Regions from separate parts of the Lysinibacillus irui genome, predicted to be linked through region 1. Evidence: riboswitches for the same ligand, from Rfam matches in the RefSeq annotation. Region 1 holds a riboswitch; each other region holds the start of a gene.
What was found. Region 1 has a riboswitch for S-adenosylmethionine ahead of OU989_RS02130 (MetQ/NlpA family ABC transporter substrate-binding protein). Riboswitches for the same ligand answer to the same signal wherever they lie in the genome.
Positions count from the first base shown of each region.

Region 2: linked by a shared signal. The riboswitch ahead of metK (methionine adenosyltransferase) and the one ahead of OU989_RS02130 (MetQ/NlpA family ABC transporter substrate-binding protein) in region 1 are both predicted to bind S-adenosylmethionine.
Region 3: linked by a shared signal. The riboswitch ahead of OU989_RS20930 (cyclase family protein) and the one ahead of OU989_RS02130 (MetQ/NlpA family ABC transporter substrate-binding protein) in region 1 are both predicted to bind S-adenosylmethionine.
Region 4: linked by a shared signal. The riboswitch ahead of metA (homoserine O-acetyltransferase MetA) and the one ahead of OU989_RS02130 (MetQ/NlpA family ABC transporter substrate-binding protein) in region 1 are both predicted to bind S-adenosylmethionine.

Region 1 covers NZ_CP113527.1:432,797-438,541, forward strand. The annotation lists gene OU989_RS02120 (methionine ABC transporter permease) at 1-455, opposite strand, end outside; gene OU989_RS02125 (methionine ABC transporter ATP-binding protein) at 448-1,473, opposite strand; gene OU989_RS02130 (MetQ/NlpA family ABC transporter substrate-binding protein) at 1,566-2,396, opposite strand; SAM riboswitch class I at 2,486-2,591, opposite strand; gene OU989_RS02135 (PPC domain-containing DNA-binding protein) at 2,714-3,217, shown strand; gene OU989_RS02140 (pyridoxal phosphate-dependent aminotransferase) at 3,258-4,427, opposite strand; gene OU989_RS02145 (carbon-nitrogen family hydrolase) at 4,524-5,318, shown strand; gene OU989_RS02150 (PucR family transcriptional regulator) at 5,370-5,745, opposite strand, start outside.
Region 2 covers NZ_CP113527.1:3,363,106-3,368,850, reverse strand. The annotation lists gene pckA (phosphoenolpyruvate carboxykinase (ATP)) at 1-1,276, opposite strand, end outside; SAM riboswitch class I at 1,666-1,784, shown strand; gene metK (methionine adenosyltransferase) at 2,042-3,238, shown strand; gene OU989_RS16860 (gamma carbonic anhydrase) at 3,417-3,929, opposite strand; gene OU989_RS16855 (alpha/beta hydrolase) at 4,064-4,870, shown strand; gene OU989_RS16850 (alanine/glycine:cation symporter family protein) at 4,997-5,745, shown strand, end outside.
Region 3 covers NZ_CP113527.1:4,150,186-4,155,930, reverse strand. The annotation lists gene OU989_RS20940 (Cof-type HAD-IIB family hydrolase) at 1-117, shown strand, start outside; gene OU989_RS20935 (DedA family protein) at 212-808, shown strand; gene OU989_RS20930 (cyclase family protein) at 838-1,575, opposite strand; SAM riboswitch class I at 1,659-1,766, opposite strand; gene OU989_RS20925 (YuzC family spore coat inner layer protein) at 1,861-2,259, opposite strand; gene OU989_RS20920 (MFS transporter) at 2,452-3,636, opposite strand; gene OU989_RS20915 (winged helix-turn-helix transcriptional regulator) at 3,746-4,129, shown strand; gene OU989_RS20910 (aldo/keto reductase) at 4,184-5,029, opposite strand; gene OU989_RS20905 (VOC family protein) at 5,386-5,745, shown strand, end outside.
Region 4 covers NZ_CP113527.1:2,303,451-2,309,195, forward strand. The annotation lists gene OU989_RS11585 (Ger(x)C family spore germination protein) at 1-45, shown strand, start outside; gene OU989_RS11590 (hypothetical protein) at 50-283, shown strand; gene OU989_RS11595 (GerAB/ArcD/ProY family transporter) at 313-1,461, shown strand; gene metA (homoserine O-acetyltransferase MetA) at 1,502-2,437, opposite strand; SAM riboswitch class I at 2,537-2,646, opposite strand; gene OU989_RS11605 (nucleotide excision repair endonuclease) at 2,851-3,222, shown strand; gene OU989_RS11610 (hypothetical protein) at 3,449-3,619, opposite strand; gene OU989_RS11615 (TrmB family transcriptional regulator) at 3,680-4,462, opposite strand; gene OU989_RS11620 (TSUP family transporter) at 4,590-5,360, shown strand; gene panF (sodium/pantothenate symporter) at 5,403-5,745, opposite strand, start outside.

The DNA of each region.
Region 1 (5,745 bases):
ATCGATGGGCGTGCTTCACGTAATAGGACATGCCAAATAATATGGCGACGTTTTATGCCCATTGCTGTATAAGCTTCTACCACACCTGAATCCACCTCTAAAAGAGCAGATTCCATTAAGCGTGCAATATAAGGAGCTGTATAAACAACTAGTGGGACTATAACACCTTTAACACCAATCGTTGTACCAACAATTAATTTGGTAAATGGTAAGATGAAGAATAATAAAATGATAAATGGAACAGAACGAATAATATTGATGATGAGATTAAAAAGCTGATAGATAATTTTATTTTCAAAGGATTGACCTGGTCGTGTTAAAACGATTAATAGCCCTAAGGGAATACCAATTAGAATGGAGAAGAGTAGCGAAATTCCGACCATTTGGAATGTTTCGATAATTGATTTTCCAATGACATCTGACCAATCTGAAAAGAAGCTTTGAATACTACTCATTGAATTCGCCTCCTAATTCTTCTACCGCAACACCATTTTCTGTAAAATAGGTTAGGGCCTTTTGGACGATATGGGTTTCTCCATGTAAATGCACCACGATATTCCCAACAATGCCGTTTTTTAATTCAATAATATTAGCTGTTAAAATATTCGGTTGCACATCGTACACCTTCGTGACTTCTGCTAGTAATGGCTTACCCGTACTATCACCAAGGAATGTTAAACGAATGACACTTCCAGAAACGTTTAACTGCTCAATGAGTGAAGGGGATAAATTACGCTGAGAAATTGTATTTAAAAACTTTCTAGTAGTAAGGTGCTTCGGTTTTGCAAAAAGCTCAATAGCAGTACCAAACTCCACGACCTTACCTGATTCGAGAACAGATACCTCATCACATATTTTCTGAATGACATTCATTTCATGTGTGATGAGTAGGATCGTAATGCCTAACTCGCGGTTAATTTTTAACAACAATTCAAGGATGGCCTCGGTCGTTTCAGGATCGAGTGCACTTGTTGCCTCGTCACTAAGTAAAATCTCTGGCTCTTGTGCTAAGGCACGTGCAATAGCAACTCGTTGCTTTTGCCCACCAGAAAGTTGATTAGGATAGCTATCCAGTTTCTCTGTTAATCCTACAATTTCGGCGTATTTTGCTACACGGTTTTTTACTTCCTTGTCGTTATAGCCTAGTAGTTTTAAAGGCACAGCAATATTGTTGTAAACTGTTGCAGTTTTTAATAGATTAAAATGTTGGAAAATCATTCCTATTTTTTGTCGTGTTTGACGTAATTCATTTAGCGAAAGGGCTGTAATGTCCACATTGTCTATCAGTACTTTTCCCGAAGTAGGACGTTCCAGTAAATTGACACATCGAATAAGTGTACTTTTACCAGCACCACTATAGCCGATAACCCCATGAATTTGTCCCTTTTTCACATGAAGATTGATTCCATCCACAGCTTTAATGATCCCTTTTTTCGTCTTAAATTCTTTCGATATATTTTGTAATTGAATCATACGATATTGCTCCTTTCTCGTCCTTCTAAAAGTGAGAATCTGCTCGTTTTCTCATGAGGAATACAGCAGATTCTTCTGCTAATAGAAGCATATTACCAGCTAGGAATCACAGAACCTTTGAATTCTTCTTCAATGAATTGACGTACTTCCTCAGATTGGTAAGCCTCAACAAACTTTTTAATGGTTGGGTCGTTTTCATTTTCAGCACGTACTACAATGTAATTCACGTATGGTGAGTCAGTAGATTCTAATAGAATAGAGTCTTCTTTAGGATTAATGCCGGCTTCTAGTGCGAAGTTTGTATTAATGGCTGCTACATCTACTTCACTAAGCTGTTTAGGAATTTGAGCCGCCTCTAGTTCAATGAACTGTAAATTCTTTTTATTTTCTTCAACGTCACGGATAGAGGCTGTTAAGTCTGCACCATCCTTTAGCTTAATATAGCCAGCTTCTTGTAAAACAAAGAGGGCACGGGCCCCATTTGTTGGGTCGTTCGGTAAGCCAAATGTGGCACCATCAGGAATATCATCAAATGATTTATATTTTTCAGAGTAAATACCCATTGGATTTAAAATAGTTTTGCCTACTGGTACTAAATCTGTATCGTGATCTTTATTAAATGTGTCCAAGAAAGGCTCATGTTGGTAGCTGTTTGCATCGAGATCGCCTTCAGCTAACGATGTATTTGGTAAAACATAATCAGAAAACGACTTTAGCTCAACTTCTAAGCCTTTTTCTTTTGCTACTTTAGCTGCTACTTCTGCAATTTGCTCGTGTGGGCCAGAAGTGACACCAACGACGATTTTATTTTCATCGATTGCCTCAGCTTGACCTTTACTATCTTCTTTAGAGCCACAACCGGCTAGAGCTGCTACTAATGTAAGACTTGCTAAACCTACTAAAAATTTATTTTTCTTTTTCATGAAAATGACCTCCAAAATGTTTTTATCGGTTTTTTGAAAATAAAAAAACTCTCTTACAAACTAAGAGAGGCTCATGAAAAAGATGTCCTCTCTTATCTATCAAACGAAATTCGTTTGCAGGATTTAGCACCTTCCTTTTAAAAAGGAGGTTGCCGAGCTTCATAGGGCCAGTCCCTCAGCTACTCTTGATAAGAGATTTATAATATTTTTTTGTAATTCCGATAGAACTAATATAATTTATGGGGTATAGTAAGTCAATAAATATTTTTAAAATTTTTTATATTATTATAATTTTTTGTTATGAAAGAGGGAGAACAATGTCTGTAAGAGTAAATTATGGAATTGGTTCATTTGGCAAGGTTATTAGTGCTCGTATTCTAATGGGAACAGACATCATGGAAGGAATTGAGGCGCTCTGTGAGGAGAATCATATAGAGTCTGCTACAATTGTAAGTTGTATTGGGAGCTTCCAAAAAAGTAGCTTTGTTTATTTAGTACCTGATGAAACATCGCACATTAAAGTCCGTTTTAGTGAAGTCATTGAAAAAGAGGGACCACTCGAATTTATTCAAGGATCTGGTGTTGTCTGTAAACGAGATGGAGGATATGAAACACATTTCCATGGTTCGATGAGTGATCAATGGGGTGTAGTATCAGGGGGACACTTTCTGAAAGGTAGAAATCCCGTTATTACAGCGGACATTGTACTGGCTGAGATTCAAGGCGTTCAGCATATTCGTAGATTGGATGAAGAAACAGGACATATACAATTTTATCCGCTAGAGCAAGGTTTAGAGCTACCAAGAAAAATCGAAAAATAGCATGCCCTGTAGAGAATGTATGCTACAGGACATAGTAGTATTAAGCGGTAAATAATTGTAATTGTTCAATTCTGTGAATGGCTTCACGTAAGCGTTCCTCGCTGACAAGTAAGCCAACACGTATATACCCTTCGCCATATTGACCGAAGCCATTGCCTGCGGCTACTGCAATATCAGCTTTTTCTAGCAATAAATCAGCAAATTGTTCACTAGTGTAGCCTACAGGTACAGGAAGCCAAGCAAAAAAGGAGCCCTTCGGAGCCGTAACTTGCCAGCCAATTCTTTGAGCTTCTTCAATTAATACATTTCGACGACGTTCATAAGTAGCCCTTAGTTCATCTGCACATTCTTGAGAGGCTGTTAGTGCCACTGCTGCTGCTTGCTGAATTGCAGGGAATTGACTACAAAACAAATGATCTTGAACGAGATTAATAGCCGCAATAATATCGGCGTTACCAACGGCGAAGCCTATACGCCAGCCAGCCATATTAAAGGTTTTCGATAGTGTATACATTTCAATACCAATGTCTTTTGCACCCTCTGCCTGTAGGAAGCTAATAGGTTTATTGCCATCAAATCCTATTGCCCCATAAGCAAAATCATGTGATACGATAATATTATGTTCCTTGGCAAAGCGAACAGTCTCTTCGAAAAATGCCAGTGTTGCTGTACCACCTGTAGGGTTATTCGGGTAATTTAAATAAAGTAGCTTGGCTTTTTCTTTCACTTCATTAGGTAATGCATGATAATCAGGTAAGAAATTATTTTCAGCAAAAAGTGGCATAACCTCAAAATTTACATCACCTAATACTACACCTGATAAGTAGTCTGGATAGCCTGGGTCCGGTAATAGCATGGTATCACCAGGGTTTAATACGGCTAGAGGTAGCTCAACAAGACCTATTTTTGTTCCGCCAAGAATTGCTACCTCCGTGTCGGGATTTATATCAACATTATATTCCCGTTTGTAAAAATTGGCAGCTGCCTGGCGTAATTCGGCGATACCACGAAACGGCGAATATTTGTGATTTTGAGGATTGTCTGCTGCTTCCTGTAAAGCTTGAATGATGTGAGGTGGCGTCGGTTGGTCGGGATTACCTTGCCCGAGATTGATGACATCACGTCCCTCCTCTAGGGCACTGTTTACTTTTTGGACGAGTGCCGCAAAAAATTGGGGAGGTAGTTGCTGTAGTTTTTTAGAGAATTCCATGCATGATCACCTTTTTCAGAATATAATAATTATTAATGAAGAATATGAAGCAAATAGTATTACTTTTTCTGTTAATTGTCTAGAGGAGGAATAGATATGAAAATAGGTTGTATTCAATTAAACGTTGGCTTTGGCAAAGTAGAAGAAAATTTTGCACGAGCAGAAAACAAGATTCGAGAAGCGGCAGAACAAGGTGCAGAAATCATTGTGCTACCTGAAATGTGGAATACAGGCTATGCACTAGAGAAATTGCCTGACTTAGCAGATGTCAATGGTGAGCGAACGAAAGCCTTTTTGGCACACTTAGCGAAGGAACTTGGTGTACATATTGTAGGTGGTTCCGTATCAATAAAAAAAGGCGATAAATTTTATAATACGATGTATACATTTGATTGCCATGGAGAGCTTGTAGGGGAATATAGTAAGGCCCATCTTTTCCGTTTAATGGACGAGCATCTTTATTTAGAAGCAGGGGATGAAATGAATCGTTTTGCTTTAGGAGATATTGAGGCTGCTGGTGTCATTTGCTATGATATTCGTTTCCCTGAATGGTTACGTGCCCACGCCTTACAAGGAGCAAAGGTATTATTTGTACCAGCACAGTGGCCGACACCAAGGATTGATCATTGGAAAACGCTACTACAGGCTCGTGCGATTGAGAACCAATGTTTTGTCATCGCAGTTAATCGTATTTCAAAAAAGGTAGAAAACTTTAATGGGCAATCTATGATTATTCAGCCTTGGGGTGAAGTACTTTGGATTGGTGCTGAAGATGAAGAAGTAGCGGTCATTGATGTAGACTTTTCTATTGTCGATGAAGTACGCGGAAGAATCCCAGTTTATGACGATCGTAGACCTGGACTATATCAGGATGTTGTTGTGAAAGGGTAGTGAAGAGGCACGCTCAAAAGGGAAGACAACCTGCTGAGCGTGCCTACTTTTTTAGACCTTATCCTCAATTAATGAATTTGCCAATAGCATAAACTCAAGTGTGATGCGGTTATGTCCTTTCATAAAATTTTTACCTAATAAACCTTCAAGCTTTTTTAATCGGTGATAGAGGGTTTGACGAACAATAAACAACTGATTGGCTGTTTGTTGTTTGGAGCCATTTGTTTGTAAATACACCTGTAATGTTTCGAGTAGCTTACTATTATATTTTTTATCGTACTCAATCACTGGCTGAAGATAGTCGTAAATTACTTCCTGTAAATTCACCTGCATTTGTAGCTTATAAATTAAATGATATAAATGCAGATCATCATAAAAAAAGGAGGAAGTTTGTACTTTACGGCAAATATATAAGGTTTCTATGGCT
Region 2 (5,745 bases), 1.5 Mb from region 1:
TGTTTACTAGGAATACTTGTGCGCCGTGCTCGTCAATCTTTTGACCTAACATTTCTGCATACACTGTTGCAGGAAGTGGAAGGAATGGAGAACCGAAGCAAGTAGAGAATACTGGTTCTGGTTCTGTTACACCACGTTCAGTTCCAGCAAGTTTAGAAGTGAAACCGCTTAGGAAGTGGTACATTGCTTGCTCTTTTGTTAATTTACTGATTGGAGGTAATACGCCAAACGCATCAGCTGTTAAGAAGATGATAGTTTTTGGATGACCTGCAACAGATGGATCAACAATATTTTCGATGTATTGGATTGGATAAGCAACACGTGTGTTTTCTGTTAATGAACCATCATCATAATCACAAATACGAGTTTCTGGGTCAACAGCTACGTTTTCTAAAACAGAACCGAAGCGGATTGCATTGTAGATTTCTGGTTCTTTTTCAGCAGAAAGGTTGATTGTTTTTGCATAGCAACCACCCTCAATGTTGAACACTCCATTATCAGACCAGCCATGTTCATCGTCACCGATAAGCTTACGATCTGGGTCAGCAGATAAAGTCGTTTTACCAGTACCAGATAGACCGAAGAATAATGCCACATCGCCAGCTTCACCAACGTTTGCTGAACAGTGCATTGAAAGGATTCCTTGTTGTGGTAATAAGTAGTTCATGATACCGAAAATAGATTTTTTCATTTCACCAGCATACTCAGTACCACCAATTAAAATAATTTTCTTTTCAAGTGATACAATGATGAATGTTTCAGAAGATGTACCATCAACTGCAGGATCTGCTTTAAAGTTAGGAGCAGAGATAACTGTGAAGTCTGCAACATGAGAAGCTAATTCTTCTTTAGTTGGACGGATAAATAATTGATGAGCAAAAAGATTGTGCCAAGCGTATTCATTAATCACTTGAATGCTTAATTGAGAATCTTTGTCAGCACCTGCAAAGCCTTTGAATACGAATAACTCGTCACGTTCTTTTAAATATTTTATTACTTTTACATATAGGTTATCGAACACTTCAGAAGAAATAGGTTGGTTGACTTTACCCCAGTCAATTTGATCTTTTGTGCTTTCTTCTTCTACCGTATATTTATCTTTAGGTGAACGACCAGTGTATTTGCCAGTTTCTGCACGAACTGCGCCATCTACTGTTAACATTGCTTCACCACGAGATGTAGCTTTTTCTGCTAATTGTGGTACTGAAAGTTGAACATTAATGTTACCGCCGTTTAATAATTCCTTCAGTTCGTTTGCAATTTCTACTGAATTCATCGATTAAATACCATCCTTTTTTATAGTATTCCCTTGATTTAGAGGGATTTTTTCTTAATTTCAAAAATAGTATAACACAATTGCTTAAATAATCTATACTAATTAAGAAATTATTTTAGAGTTTTTATCACTTTTCAATAAACTGACAAAAAATAATGTTTTTCGAGTAGAATCCAATCAATCCTACTGTAATTAGGCATAAAAATTGAGCCACACATATGTTACCACAAGATGCTAGGTATGTTGTAGGGATTAATTTGCTTCTATTTACATCATCATCCAAGTATGAAAAGTTTTTGTTTAATCAGTTCCTTCCTTTCTATACAGTAATACATTAGAAAATATTTGACAACGTTCGACCTTTTCAGTAACATACAATTGAACGGATACTCTTATCCCGAGCTGGTGGAGGGTCAGGCCCTGTGAAACCCGGCAACCTGCATGAATCATTTCACGACATGCGTTGGTGCCAACCTGATGCAAGGGAACATCCCTTGAACGATAAGAGTGAAAGGTTACGAAGTCATTATTCCTTTCCTCATGTAAAGTAACGTGAGTAAAGGATTTTTTTATTGTTTAAAATGAATGTAAAGGTAAGTATATGTAGTTCTTTCCTTATTATAATGACGGATCTTTCGAAATCCTCGTGTTAAAAGCAGCAGTAACGGCTTGAGAGTTCAATCCTTAGGAGCGGACTTGACATGGGTAATGAGTACCGTATTCATACACAACTACTTTTCATAAAAGTAATAGGAGGAAAACCAAATGACAAACCGTCGACTGTTTACATCAGAGAGTGTAACAGAAGGACATCCAGATAAAATTTGTGACCAAATCTCGGATGCCATTTTAGATGCTATTTTAGCAGAAGATCCAAATGCACGTGTAGCGTGTGAAACTACTGTAACAACAGGATTAGTATTAGTAGCAGGAGAAATTACAACTTCTACTTATGTAGATATTAAAGGTATCGTTCGTGATACTGTAGCCGAAATAGGCTATACACGCGGTAAATATGGCTTTGATGCTGAAAACTTAGCCGTGCTTGTGGCTATTGGTGAACAATCACCGGATATTGCACAAGGTGTTGACCAAGCATTAGAAGCGCGTGAAGGCTCAATGACAGATGCTGATATTGAAGCTATTGGTGCTGGTGACCAAGGTCTAATGTTTGGTTACGCATGTAATGAAACACCAGAGTTAATGCCACTACCAATTAGTTTAGCACACAAATTAGCACGTCGTTTAACAGAAGTACGTAAATCAGGAGAATTAGCGTATTTACGTCCTGATGGTAAAACTCAAGTAACGATTGAATATGATGACAATAATGTACCAGTACGTGTGGATACTATTGTTATTTCAACACAGCATGATGAAGAGGCAACACTGGATCAAATTCAAGCAGATTTAAAAGAATTTGTTATTGGACCTGTTGTGCCAAGTGAATTATTAGATGCTAACACGAAATATTTCATCAACCCAACTGGCCGTTTTGTAATCGGTGGACCAAAAGGAGATGCTGGGTTAACAGGACGTAAAATCATTGTTGATACATACGGTGGTTACGCGCGTCATGGTGGTGGAGCATTCTCAGGTAAGGATGCGACAAAGGTAGACCGTTCAGCAGCTTATGCAGCACGTTATGTAGCGAAAAATATTGTAGCAGCTGGATTAGCAGACCGCGCTGAGGTACAACTTGCCTATGCGATTGGTGTTGCACAACCTGTTTCCATTGCTGTCGATACATTTGGTACAGGCAGAGTGAAAGAAAGTGAAATCGTAGAATGGGTTCGTGAACTATTTGATCTACGCCCAGCAGGTATAATTAAAATGCTGGATCTACGCCGTCCGATCTATAAACAAACTGCAGCATATGGTCATTTTGGCCGCACTGACTTAAATGTGCCATGGGAACAAATCGATAAAGCTGATGCACTTCGAGAAAAAGCACATCTGTAAACTATTGAACTAAAGTAATGAAGTCGTTAGAACGTTATTCTAGTGTACTAATATGCAAGGGGGCAATGTTGCCCCTTTTATTTTTTCAAAAAAACCTCGCACTGGCTCGTGAACAAGAAATGGTCACGGCCACGCGAGGGATTTTTTTCGTTAGTATTGAATTTTTGTGTATGATTGGTTACTTCTGAAGGGATTTATAATATTGACCTTTTTCTACGTATTCACGTACGATACGTTCCATATCCTCTTTGTCTTCAGCATTTAATTCACGGACAACTTTGGCTGGGCGACCTAATGCTAAACTATTCGGAGGAATGACCTTACCTGGAGGTACGAGGCTTCCTGCTCCAATAAATGCACCCTCTCCAATTTCTGCACCGTCTAATATAATGGAGCCCATACCAATTAAAGCATTTTTGCGAATTGTACAACTATGTAAAGTGACTTGGTGTCCGACTGTAACCTCATCTTCAATAATAAGTGGATATTTTGGGCTTTGATGTAAGCAACAAAGATCTTGGATGCTAACACGTTTACCAATAATTGTTGGTGAGACATCCCCACGAATGACTGTATTAAACCAAATTGTTGTTTCAGCACCAATTGTTACATCGCCCGTAACGGTTGCATAATCAGCAATGAAAACAGACGGATCGATCTTTGGCGTTTTATCTTTGAATGGATAAATCATGAAAATCGCCTCTTTTCTTTCTATAATGTAGTATTATCGTATCAAATACGCAACTTTATGGAAATATAAAATTAAAATGTGGCATTTATTTCGATATAATCAAAGTGTAATTATTTTTTAGGAGGACTATGTGAATGTGGAAATGGGAAGCTGATGGACAAGCAAAGGCTGTGATTGCTATTCTTCATGGTGCTTATGAAAATCACCGTTGGTATGCATGGCTTATAGAGAAATTAAGAATGGAAGGCTTCCACATAGTCATGGGGGATTTACCTAATCATGGTATTAATGCAAGGTTTGCTCGTGTCCATGATGAGGACTTCAAATTGTACAATAAGTATACAAGAAATCTAATTGAAAATGCTTTTTCATATAATTTACCAACCTTTTTAATAGGTCATGGTCTTGGAGCAACATTAATTCTCCATACAATGCAAAAGAAGCAATATGAATGTGCTGGCATTATTTTGACATCACCTTGGTTGCAATTAAAGCTATTACCAGGTAAATTATCGAATGCTTTAACGAGTTTAAGTGCTTTAACAGCTAATGTTAAAATGACACACGATATTAATTTAGAAAAATTAACGCGAAGTGTTGAAGGTAGAGAAGAGATGAAAGATGATATACCATTCATGTCTGTCGTGTCAGTGAAATGGTATCGGGAGCTGCAGCAAATGATGAAAAATTTAGTGCTGCTACCTAAAGGTGAATTCCCGAATATGCCGATGCTCATCATGACTGCTGAGAAAGATAAGATTACTGAAACTCGACAAACTCGTAATTGGCTTCATCAACAAGAATTCACAGAGTTTCAGTTCAAAGAATGGGAAAATTGTTATCATAATTTATTTCATGAAGTAGAGCGTGAAGAGATTTTTATGTATATTCGAGATTTTATTAATAATGCGCTAAGAAGAATTGGTTATATAATTAAATAGGTTTATACCCTTCCATTTACTAGGTTACTTACTTAAATATTGTTACTTAAAAATAATATTGTAATTTTCAGAAAAGTGTAATACTATAATGACTTAAAGTAAGGTATTTTAAATTGGAGGGGTAAAATGGATGTAATTGTGGAGAAGTTAAATGGGATATTATGGGGACCATGGTTTATTTATGGTATCTTATTGATTGGGTTGTTTTTCTCAATCATTACAAGGTTCCTACAAGTAAGGCATATTAAAGATATGTTTGTTTTAATGTTTAAAGGGGAAAAATCGGATAAAGGAATTTCGTCTTTCCAAGCCATGTCGATAGCACTATCAGGACGTGTAGGTACAGGTAATATTGCCGGTACTGCGACAGCGATTGGAATGGGAGGACCCGGTGCTGTCTTTTGGATGTGGGCAATTGCTTTCATTGGTGCGGCAACCGCGTATGTAGAGTCAACATTAGCTCAAATCTATAAAGAAGAGAAAGATACTGAATATCGTGGTGGACCGGCCTTTTACATAGAAAAAGGAATGGGCCAAAAATGGTTTGCAGTTATTTTTGCAGTGGCTGCTTTGATTGCGATGTTAATCTTAATGCCTGGTGTACAGTCAAATGCTATTGCAGGTGCTGTTGAAAACGCTTTCGGTTTGGATACTTGGATCACAGGTCTTATTATTGTCGTTTTATTAGGCGCAATTATTATCGGGGGCGTTAAATCCATTGCAAATGCAGCTCAAATCATTGTACCGTTTATGGCATTAGCATACATCATTATGGCTATTATCATTATTGTTATGAATATCTCTGAAGTACCTTCAGTATTTGCATTAATTTTCTCAAGTGCCTTTGGTGCTCAAGAGATTTTTGGAGGTATTAT
Region 3 (5,745 bases), 730 kb from region 1:
TTAGGAATTGCTATGGGAAATGGCAGCTTAGCTTTGAAAAACGTTGCTGATTTTGTTACAAAGAAATCTACCGAGGGCGGTATTGACTTTGCTTTGCGTCAGCTTCAAATAATTTAAAACAATCTTCAAGTTGCTTCTTCTGTTTTCCGCAGTTTGATTATAATGAAACCTGTATATTTTATAGTTAAAAAATTTTTAGGTGGGATAGTTTATGGCACATCACGTGCAATCTCTAATTGAACATTACGGGTATTTTGGCATTATCGTAATCCTAATTGGAGGTATAGTTGGATTGCCACTTCCTGATGAGGTTTTCTTAACATATGTAGGTTATAGTGTTTATCGGGAAAGCCTTGAACATATCCCTGCATTAGTAAGTGCCATGATTGGCGCAGTTGGAGGTATTACTTTAAGCTACTATATTGGTTATCGATTTGGCTTACCATTACTACAAAAGTATGGGCCAAAAATTCATATAACTGAACAAAAAATTGATTTTACGAAAAAAATGTTTGCCAAAATTGGACCTATCTTATTGTTAATAGGCTATTTTATCCCTGGTGTCCGCCACATAACAGCGTATATTGCGGCTATTAATAATTATCCATATAAAAAGTTTGCGTTCTTTGCCTATACAGGAGCATTTATCTGGACATTCACATTTATAACGTTAGGGAAAATGCTTGGAGAGAAATGGCGGTTTGTTGGTTACTACTTATCCCATTATAGTATGTATCTCATCCTATTATTTGTTCTATTAATGTTCGTCGTTTACTTTATATTCAAAAAAAGAAATGTACAAAAATAAAAGTCGGTATCTCTATACCGACTTTTAAGTTATGGCAAAATAGCAAAGGAGCGAACAGGGAATCCAGATGCTTTTTCTGGTTTAGGTACAATATTAAAAATAATTGCACCTGTTGCAGGTAGCTTGTCTAAATTAGTCATTAACTCAATTTGATAAGTGTCTTGTTCGAGCACAAAGTATTCACCATCTAGTTTGCCATTTTTACGAAAATCAGCTGCTGAATCAGTATCGAATGTTTCGTGACCAATCGCACTAACTTTACGTTCCGTCAGTAAAAATTGTAAAGCCTCTAAGCCCCAACCTGGAATATGGTTATACCCTTCCGCATCTTTATTGCTGAATGCTTCCTTATCTGGCCAACGTTTACTCCAATCGGTACGTAGCGCTACAAAGGTACCTGCCTCAATTTTTCCGTGCTGTGCTTCAAACTCAAGTATATCTTGAACACTTAAAGAAAAATCATGATTGCTAGCAGCTTCTTCGGACTTATCAATGACAACAAGGGGAAGAACAAGCTCTTTTAAATCGAGCTCTTCAAGGTACCGTGTGTCTCGCACAAAATGAATGGGTGGGTCGATATGCGTACCATATTGACCAGGGAAAGTGAACTGTTGTGCAAAGAACCCATCATCGTGAGAGAATAATGTTTCAAATTTTGCATCTTCGAACATGAAAAAATGGGGTGAGTTAGGGCCGAATGTATGTGTTAAATCGACCCATTGTTTAGATTTTAATAATTGTAATGCTTGTAATAATTCATTAGGCATCGTTTTCCCTGCTTTCTTAAAATAGTAGTAAAAAAAGAGCCCCCTATAGAAGAGGACTCCTGAATAAACAACGGTAGTTCATCTTCTCATCTTCAAGGCTTTGGAATTAGGCCAATTGGAATTAGCACCATACTGTTGAGCTGGTTGCTGAGACTTCATCGGGCCAATCCCTCCGTCTCTCTTGATAAGAAAAATATAAGAATTTTCAGAAATAATAATACAAACACTTTATCATAGTTTTCTATAGTTTACAAGTTCAATAGGGATACAAGGTTAGGGTTTTTTTCACCAATTTAAATTCAATATGACACCACAACAGCCATTATCAATTAGACGTATTCTAAAACTATCAGGTGTATAGTTCGTTTCGAATTTCATCGTAATACCTGTGGATGAAATTAATTTCTCCACTTCTGCTTTATTTGAAAGTTGTGCTGCATTCATTAAATCATGGGCAAATTGCTGGGAGCTTTCAATTTTATCCGTCAGTAATTGGGCTTGCTGCATAATTGCCTTTATCCGTGTAACCGATGATTTTAATTTATGTGTATCAACAGGTGGAAAGGGATTGTTGGTCGGCATTGCAAGATGTTGGGGAAAGGATCTTACAGCAAGGTGGTTGGCAATTGGTGGCGCTGAGTAATGATAGGGATGAACGAAATACGGATAAGGATTGTAATACAATGGAATTCCTCCTATCCTATAGCTGATATCTTATCTTATGTATTCAAGCGAATTTAGGTGTAACTCCATTCTTGTCTTACTTATAACACAAAAAGGAAGCCACAGGGAGCTTCCTTTTTATCAATATTGTATATATACCGATGTTAAATTACCAAAATATCAAGTAAATGCTAGATAAACGGACTAACAATATTATTGTTTTTTATTATCGAAAAGCAACCATAATAATGTAACAATCGCTGCTAGCATAACCATTAGGAATCCATAAAGAGGCGTATGTGCTAATGATTGATGGCGAATAATAAAACCTCCAATATAGGATCCTAAAAATATACCAATGTTAAAAGCAGAAATGTTTAATGCTGAAGCCATAGAAATAGCTGACGGCACATATTTTTCAGACAGTAGAACAGCATATAACTGTAATCCTGGGACATTCATGAACATAAATAATCCCATTGTCAGTACCATGACTAAACCGATAATCGGTGATTCAAGAGTGAAGCCAATACCAAGTAACGCTAAGGCAAGTCCAACAAAAATTATAAAGATGGAACGTAGCGGATTTTGGTTAGCAAAATGGCCTCCTAATGTATTACCAATAGCAACGCAAATACCATAGACAACTAATATAATTACTACTGCATGTGGGGAATAGCCCATATATTGCTCTAAAATAGGTGAAACATACGTATAGACTACAAAGGCCCCACCATATCCAATAGCTGTAATGAAAAGGATTAATAACATGCGAATATTGCCTAATACTTTGCCAATATCACGTAAAGAAATAGGATTACCTTTTGATAATTGGTTAGGTACTAGTAAAGCATTACTAATTAAACCGATAATGCCTATAATGACGATAAAAATGAACGACATACGCCAGTCTGTTACTTGTCCAATAAATGTACCAAGTGGAACACCGGTCACAGTAGCTAGCGTTAAGCCTGTAAACATAAAGGCAATCGCGCTTGCTCGTTTATTTGGTTCAACTACATCAGCTGCTATAACAGAGGCGATCGACATAAACACACCATGAGCTAATGCTGAAATAATACGACCTATTATCAGTATAGAAAAAATTGGTGCGATAGCTGCAGTTAAATTCCCCGCTATAAAAATGGTCATAACAAGCAATAAAACTGTTTTTCGACTAAGACGAGATGTTAAGGCTGTTAATAATGGAGCACCAACAGTGACACCTAGTGCGTATATAGAAACGGTTAAACCGGCAGTGCTTAAAGATATACCAAAATCATCTGTAATTAATGGTAAAAGTCCAACACTGATAAATTCAGTGGACCCTATACCAAATGCACTGATTGCAAGTGCTAGCAATGTCAATTTTGCATTTGGCTTTTTTGATTGTGACATTTTACTAATATCTCCTTTGATTTTTTTTAGTATGTGTAGTAATATTCATGCATGCCTAAAAGTTGTGTAGAGTACTTTTAGTTACTTTTGAATATTACGGGGGTTTACAATGCAAAAAATTTATAATATAGGTGTTGAAGCTACGCTTGAAGTTATTGGTGGTAAATGGAAACCGGTCATTCTTTGCCATTTGAACCACCATGGTGAAATTCGAACAAATGAATTTCGACGATTGATTCCAGGCATTTCCCAAAAAATGCTTACAAGTCAATTAAGAGAGTTAGAGCAAGCTGGTTTAATCCATCGCAAGGTCTTCAATCAAGTACCGCCTAAAGTGGAATATTCATTGACTTCCTATGGACAAGGGATGGAGCCTATTTTGAATATGCTTTGCACTTGGGGCGAAAAGCATGTTGAATTACTAAAGGATAAAGGTGAAGATGTTCTGTTAAAACAACGCGATGAAGATATCGCTATGCAGCAAACATCATAATGAGGGAGAAAGAGACTGTCACATACAAGACAGTCTCTTTCCTCTTTTTAATGCTTATAGAGCAAAGTCAAATTCATCTGGATTTGGACCAACACGTTGTTCACGATTCATCTCATTGATTAATGCCATTTCTTCGTCTGTTAAAGTAAAGTCAAAGATATCAGCGTTTTGCATCATACGCTCTCTACGTACTGATTTTGGAATTGTAATCACTCCATTTTGTACATCCCAGCGTAAAATAACTTGAGCATTTGATTTTCCGTATTTTGTTGCAATTTTTGAAATCGTTTCATCTTCAAGAAGACCACCTTGCATTAAAGGTGCCCATGCTTCAAGTTGAATTTGGTGCTTGTCACAGAATGAACGAAGCTCCACTTGTTGTAAGCGTGGGTGGAATTCCACTTGGTTCAAAACAGGTTTAATACGAGCAAATGATAATAAGTTTTCCAAGTGTGCCACAGTAAAGTTACATACACCGATTGCTTTGATCTTGCCTTGTTCATATAGGTCTTCAAGTGCTTTCCACGATTCAGCATATTTATCTTTACCAGGCCAATGAATTAAATAAAGATCTAAATAATCTAATCCTAATTTTTTTAGGCTCTCTTCATATGCTGCAATTGTTTCATCATAGCTTAAGCCATCGTTCCATACTTTTGATGTAATAAATAAATCTTCACGACGTAAGCCAGTTGATGCTAGAGCTTGTTTAATACCTTCTCCTACACCTGCTTCATTTCCATAAATAGCAGCAGTATCGATGCTTCGATAGCCAACCTCGATCGCATTTTTAACCATTTCTGCAGTAGCGTCATTTTCTACTTGAAAAACGCCTAAACCCATACCAGGCATTTGTAGGCCGTTATTTAATGTGATTGTATCTTGTAAATGAGTAATCATTATTATTCCTCCAATTGTGTGTTTGCTTGATTGCTTTTTCATTATGATGCCCCACAAGAAGAAAAAAAAGTACGTACATTTTTGTTTCATAGAAACGTCGAGGTAACTTTTGTGTGATGCCAATGGTTAGAGAGATAAAAGTTTTTTAATAGTACTTTTTGCAATTTAAAATTACAGGTGAAATCAGGAGGATATAAAGAAATGAAGGGTAATCCATAGTGAAATCTAAAAAAATGAATAGATTATGATTATCTCTGTGCTGATGCAACCAAATGACTTTCTTCCCGAATTAAAAGGAAAAATTTGTTGGATAGAGAATTTAAATAGTAATACTGCTTTAAAAAGGGGATTGTAAAATGAATCGTTTAAACTTAATCACATTAGGCGTTAAAAATATGGTGGAGTCACTTACCTTTTACCGAGAGGGACTTGGCTTTGAAGTAGTAGTGTATGGAGAAGAAACAAATCCAGATGTAATGTTCTTTAATAATGGGGGAACTAAAATATCACTATTTCCAATTGAACGTCTTGTAAACGATATCAATGAAGCAAACCCACCAGAACTTAGCCCCGGCTTTGGAGGTATCACCCTTGCTTACAATGGTAAATCAAAAGAAGAGGTGGACCGCGTATTTGCATTAGCTAAAAAAGCTGGAGCGTCTATTGTAAAAGAGCCAGAAACAGTATTTTGGGGCGGTTATAGTGGCTACTTCCAA
Region 4 (5,745 bases), 1.9 Mb from region 1:
GGTACAATGCAAAACTCATTACTAAACAAACCAAAGGAGGAGTAACGAAGTGGTTCTAGCCGTTGCGATCTTGATCATCTCGGTCATCGTAGGCATTATTTTTATTCCAAAACTAAAAAAACAACAGGATACAAAGGGCATTGTTGTGTTCTCCATTTTGTTACTTATTGGTACGGCTTTAAATATGGCAATTGCCCTTAAAATCCATATTCCGAGCCCATTAGATTTAATAACATTTATATTTACACCGATTAGAGATTATATTTTGTCATTAAGCAAATAGAGAGAATGACTAAAAAAGGAAGGGATTCGATGGAAAAGGAAATCATTAGCTCAAGACAGTTTACAATTATTACCCTCCTTTATTCAATCGGTACAGCTATTTTAATTATTCCCGCTAGCATCACAAGTGCCGCTAAGCAAGATTCGTGGATTGCTGCCAGCATTGGGGTCATCCTCAGTTTACTGGTTATTAAATTATTTATGACGCTAGCCAACCAAACACCTTCTCTTAATTTTATTGAGGCAAACGAAAAAATACTCGGACCCTTTTTGGGGAAATTCACAGCCATTTGTTTCCTGATTCTAACCTTTCTTTCCGCTGGAGAATTACTCTATTTTATCGGGATATTCATGAAAACAGAAGTGATGCCGGAAACACCGACCATGGCGATTGCCTTGCTGTTTATTATTATCATTATGTATGCTGCCTATTTAGGCATTGAAACTTTTGCGCGGTCTGCAGAAATCCTCTTTCCGTTATTTGTCTTTATTTTTATTTTTTTTGTTGTCTGTATTACCCCTCAGATTACGTTTGAAAATATTCAACCTGTACTCGAGGCAACAAAATCATCAATGTTTTATAGTATTATTCGTTTTATGAGTATTTTTTCCTTTCCATTAATTGTGTTATTAATGCTTTACCCTGCTGCGGTTAATGTACAGCAATCCGCGCAGAAAGGGTTTTATATTGGGACCATCTTAGGTGGATTTGTTTTAGTGACATTGATTGTGCTATCAATTCTTGTACTAGGTCCTGAAAATACGGCTTCTAGAACCTTTCCAAGCTATGCCTTAGCACAAAGAATATCGATAGGGAATTTTTTGCAGCGGATTGAGATTATAATGGCCTTTATGTGGATCTCATCCATTTATATTCGAACTTTTATGTATTTCTATACGACCGTTGTCGGCCTTGCCCAGATTTTAAAAATCAAGGATCATCGGCCTCTCATTATACCGATGGGGCTAATTGTTATTGGGCTTTCTCAAATAGTTCACCCAAACATTGTCCATTCGAACAAATATAATAATGAAATTTGGCCAATCTTTTCTTTTTTCATCACCATTCTATTACCGATCCTTTTACTAATTGTGGCGATTATTCGCAATCGCAAAGCGAAAGCTGAAACGAGCGAAATGCCCAAAGCAGAAACAAGCAATGACAATCAAAAAGTCTAATTTCTTTTAAATTAGCAAGAAATTAGACTTTTTATTTGAATCAAATATGATACTCAATTTCGTCAACAAAATCCCATTCATATGGTGTTTCTTGGTATACATAATAGTTCAACCAGTTCGAGAATAATAAATGGGTGTGGGCACGCCATGTATTAATAGGCTCTTTAGTTGGATCATCGTTTGGAAAGTAGTTTACGGGAACGGCGATATCAAGGCCCTTAGCCACATCACGACTGTATTCATCGGCTAGTGTTGTGGCATCATATTCCAGGTGACCTGTAATCATAATGTTTTTATTATCTTTTGATTGTACGATAAATACCCCTGCATCCTCCGAATAAGATAATAAGCGTAAATCTGGATGATTGCGTACATCGTCAATTGACACAGACGTATGGCGAGAATGAGGAGCGGTAAATAAATCACTAAAGCCCCGCACTAAATCTACCGTTAAATCGGTAATGACATGGGAATAGACACCAGAACATTTAGCTGAAAGCTCTACCTTTCCAATTCCATAGTGGTGATACAAAGCAGCCTGTGCTCCCCAACAAATATGTAATACGGATGTCACATTCTCTTTGGACCAATCCATAATTTCTGAAATTTCTTGCCAATAGTTGACCTCTTCAAAAGCCAATTTTTCTACTGGCGCCCCTGTAATAATCATGCCATCATAGCGTCGATGACGAATTTGGTTGAATGTCGTATAAAATAGCTGTAAATGAGATTTACTAACATTTTTTGATTCATGTGTGGCAGTGTTTAAAAACGTAATATTGACCTGTAACGGTGTATTCCCTAATAACCGTAATAATTGGAGTTCTGTTTTTTCTTTTTCCGGCATTAAATTTAAAATTAATATATTTAACGGACGAATTTGCTGTGTTTTCGCACGATCCTCTTCCATCACGAAGATTTTTTCCTCACGTAAATGTTCTCCAGCTGGTAAATTTTTCGGAATATTAATTGGCATCTTGCGTTCCCCTCTCTGTTTTCGCTCTCTTTTTCTAAAAATTAAAAAATCCCCCTCATTCCATACGAGATAGAATGAGAAGGATTTTTTTCACGTCCACTCTTATCTCTCAAAGGAATATCCTTTGTTGGAATTAGCACCTTTCTAACACATGTTAGAGGTTGCTGAAGCGTCATAGGGCCATATCCCTCAGCTTCTCTTGATAAGATTATTTAATTACCTTGAATTGTAACATGAACTAGTTAGAATATCAATAATTCATAGAATATTTTGTGATTCGCTATGCATGTTCTTTGTCCATTTGAAGTACACTAAGCTTGCTGTTAGTGGCTTTTCGATATTTAAAATTTATGGTAAACATGCCGTATTTATGTTACCATATAGCTTTAGTAAGAGAGAGGAACGTGAATAGTTTGATTAAAATTGAATTTCCAAAACCAGATGTAGTTATCCGTCAACGTGAACAAGAAGTAAAACCAGGTGATGTGCCAATCACACCTTATTTTGGCTTTATTGATTTCCATAAAATCACACGTGATAAAGGCGGCATTTTCTTATTCTATAATGACAAGAATGAGCTATTATTCGTTGGGAAAGCTCGTAAAATCCGTCAACGTATTAAAAAGCACTTTGAGGATAATGTATCACCGATGAAAAACCACCGTGATGAAGTGTTCAAAATTGAAGTCTATGAAGTAGAAGATCCAATGGAACGTGAAATTTACGAAACATATGCCATTAATACGTTCCGCTCCAAATACAATGTTGATAAAGTCTTTTATTAAGACAAATTACAAAAAGCCGAAATCTCATCAAAGTGAGATTTCGGTTTCTTTTTTCACAGGATGGTCATACGATCGATGGGTGTGTTTTGCTTGTTGATGAAGACCTCAATAAGGTTCTGTTCAGGGCTTTTCGATATTTTAAAAACATATGGTTGGGCCTCTTTTCGTTGCTCGCTGCCTTCATTAAGATGAATGATAAGTCTATTTTCCTCTACTTCCATACTTGCTAGTACATTCCCCTTTGAATAATAGACGAGATAATACGTCGCGTCATTTCATACAATAATTGAATATTGTCCTGAGAAACGATGTTTTTCTGAATATGTTCTGGTACGATAGGTAGTTCACGAATGCTGAGTGTAGTGGTAGGTGGCGTAGCATTACACGCTGCTAACATTAGTAGACACCCTAAACCTAGCAACACTAATTTATTCAGAATGCTCCCCTTTTCTCATCTTTATTCTAAGAAAAAACCTTTTCGCTCTTTCGCAATCCAATCCTCAAGCTCCTGATCATCGCGTTTTACTAGTCTATTGATAAGGACATCATGCCAAATATAATCCTCTAACAAATAGATATGGACAGGGTCATTAGTGATGAAGGCCGTTTCTTGCGCGGAAGGCGAGTGACCATAAATCATTTCCTGACCATCTACCGATAAAATAAACCAATGTGGAGTAGACGTTTTTTTCGTATAGTGTGTGGCCCTATGGCGGTCAATAGTCGCTAAATGTTCCTCTACATACAGTGTAATGCCATGCACAGGAATACGCTGTGACACTTCTTGAAGGTCTTGTCGTAGCGCATCGTACATATCTTCCCACATCGACAGAATCACTTTTTTCTTTGCTTTTCTTAAAAGTGACTGACAGTAATTGAGGATGGACTCCTTGCCCTTTAGCATCACGACTTTATGCTCCACTTCCTGAACATTTTCCTCTAGCTTTTCTAATTTCATACTTATCGACGAAAAATTTGATTGCCAGCGCTGCTCCATTTGCTGTAAAAATACGGACACGGGCATGGCTGAATAGGTCGTTTGTTCTGCGGTCTCTTCTTTCAACACGATCCCTTTTTCTACAAGGATATTTAAAATATCATACACTCTTGCACGCGGTATGCCAGAATTTTTGCTGACCTGATAGGCACTAACATGACTTTGTTGAACGAGTGCCGTATAGGCTTTTGCTTCATATTCTGTAAAACCCATATCTTTCAACTGGGTGATTAATTCCTCCATGTAATCCCTCCATTATCTTTATTATAGGCTACTGTTGTGAAGATTTGCCAATAAAAAAGTTAGGGTTTACAGCAGTAAATAAATTAGTTACTATTTCAGTAGTAACTAATTTAGAAGAGGTGTAATCATGGTTTTTGATGTCGATGTACATATTATCATTCTATTAATATCATTTGGATTTCTGGCAGCTTTTGTCGACTCGGTAGTTGGAGGAGGCGGATTAATTTCATTGCCGGCTCTACTGTTTGTTGGTCTTAACCCAGCGGCTGCTGTTGCCACTAATAAACTAGCAGGGGCAATGGGCTCACTAACATCCTCTATTTCCTTCTACCGTTCTGGTCAGCTGGAAATTCGCTCTGTCCTTAAATATTTTCCTCTAGCATTTATCGGATCATTATGTGGTGCATGGACTGTCCATCTCATCAACCCAGCATTACTAAAGCCACTAATGTTAGTCATGCTGGCAGCAGTGGGAATTTATACAATCTTTAAAAAGGATTGGGGTGCTGTCTCTACTGTAAAAAATTTATCTAAAACTCATTTATTTTTATTTATGCTGCTGTTATTTGCTATTGGTTTTTATGATGGCTTTCTTGGTCCTGGAACAGGCTCCTTTTTAATCTTTAGCTTCCTGCTGATAGGCTTTGATTTTTTAAAGGCAGCAGGCAATGCGAAATTTTTAAATTTAGCGAGTAATGTAGCTGGTGTGTGTATGTTTGCTTACTTAGGGCAAATTCATTATGTATATGGTTTAGTCATGGGGATCGCTCAAATTGGTGGAGCAATGCTCGGCTCAAAAATGGCGATTCAAAAAGGAAGCGGCTTTGTTCGTACGCTTTTTATCGTGGTGACGATGACATTATTAGCGAAAAACGCCTATGATTTTATGATGCATTAAATTAAAACACGCCACAGAATTGTAATCTGTGGCGTGTTTACTTTAAATCATTAATTGTTCATTTTTAAATTTATGACTAGTGGCAAGACTCACCATAACAAAAATAATGAAGGATGCCACAATTGGCAGCGTGACTGTATGCATACCAAAGATGGAAGGATAGAAGCGATCAATGACAATGTACAGGGACATGCCTGTAATCATCGAAGCAATTGCACCATATTTGTTCGCCTTCTTCCAATACAATCCTAGGACCACGGTCCAAATAAAGACTGCCTCCAGCCCACCAAAGGCAAATAAATTCAACCATACTAATAAGTCTGGTGGATTTAGGGCAAAGATAATGACCGCTAATCCAATGACCGTTGTGACAATAAAGCTTGCA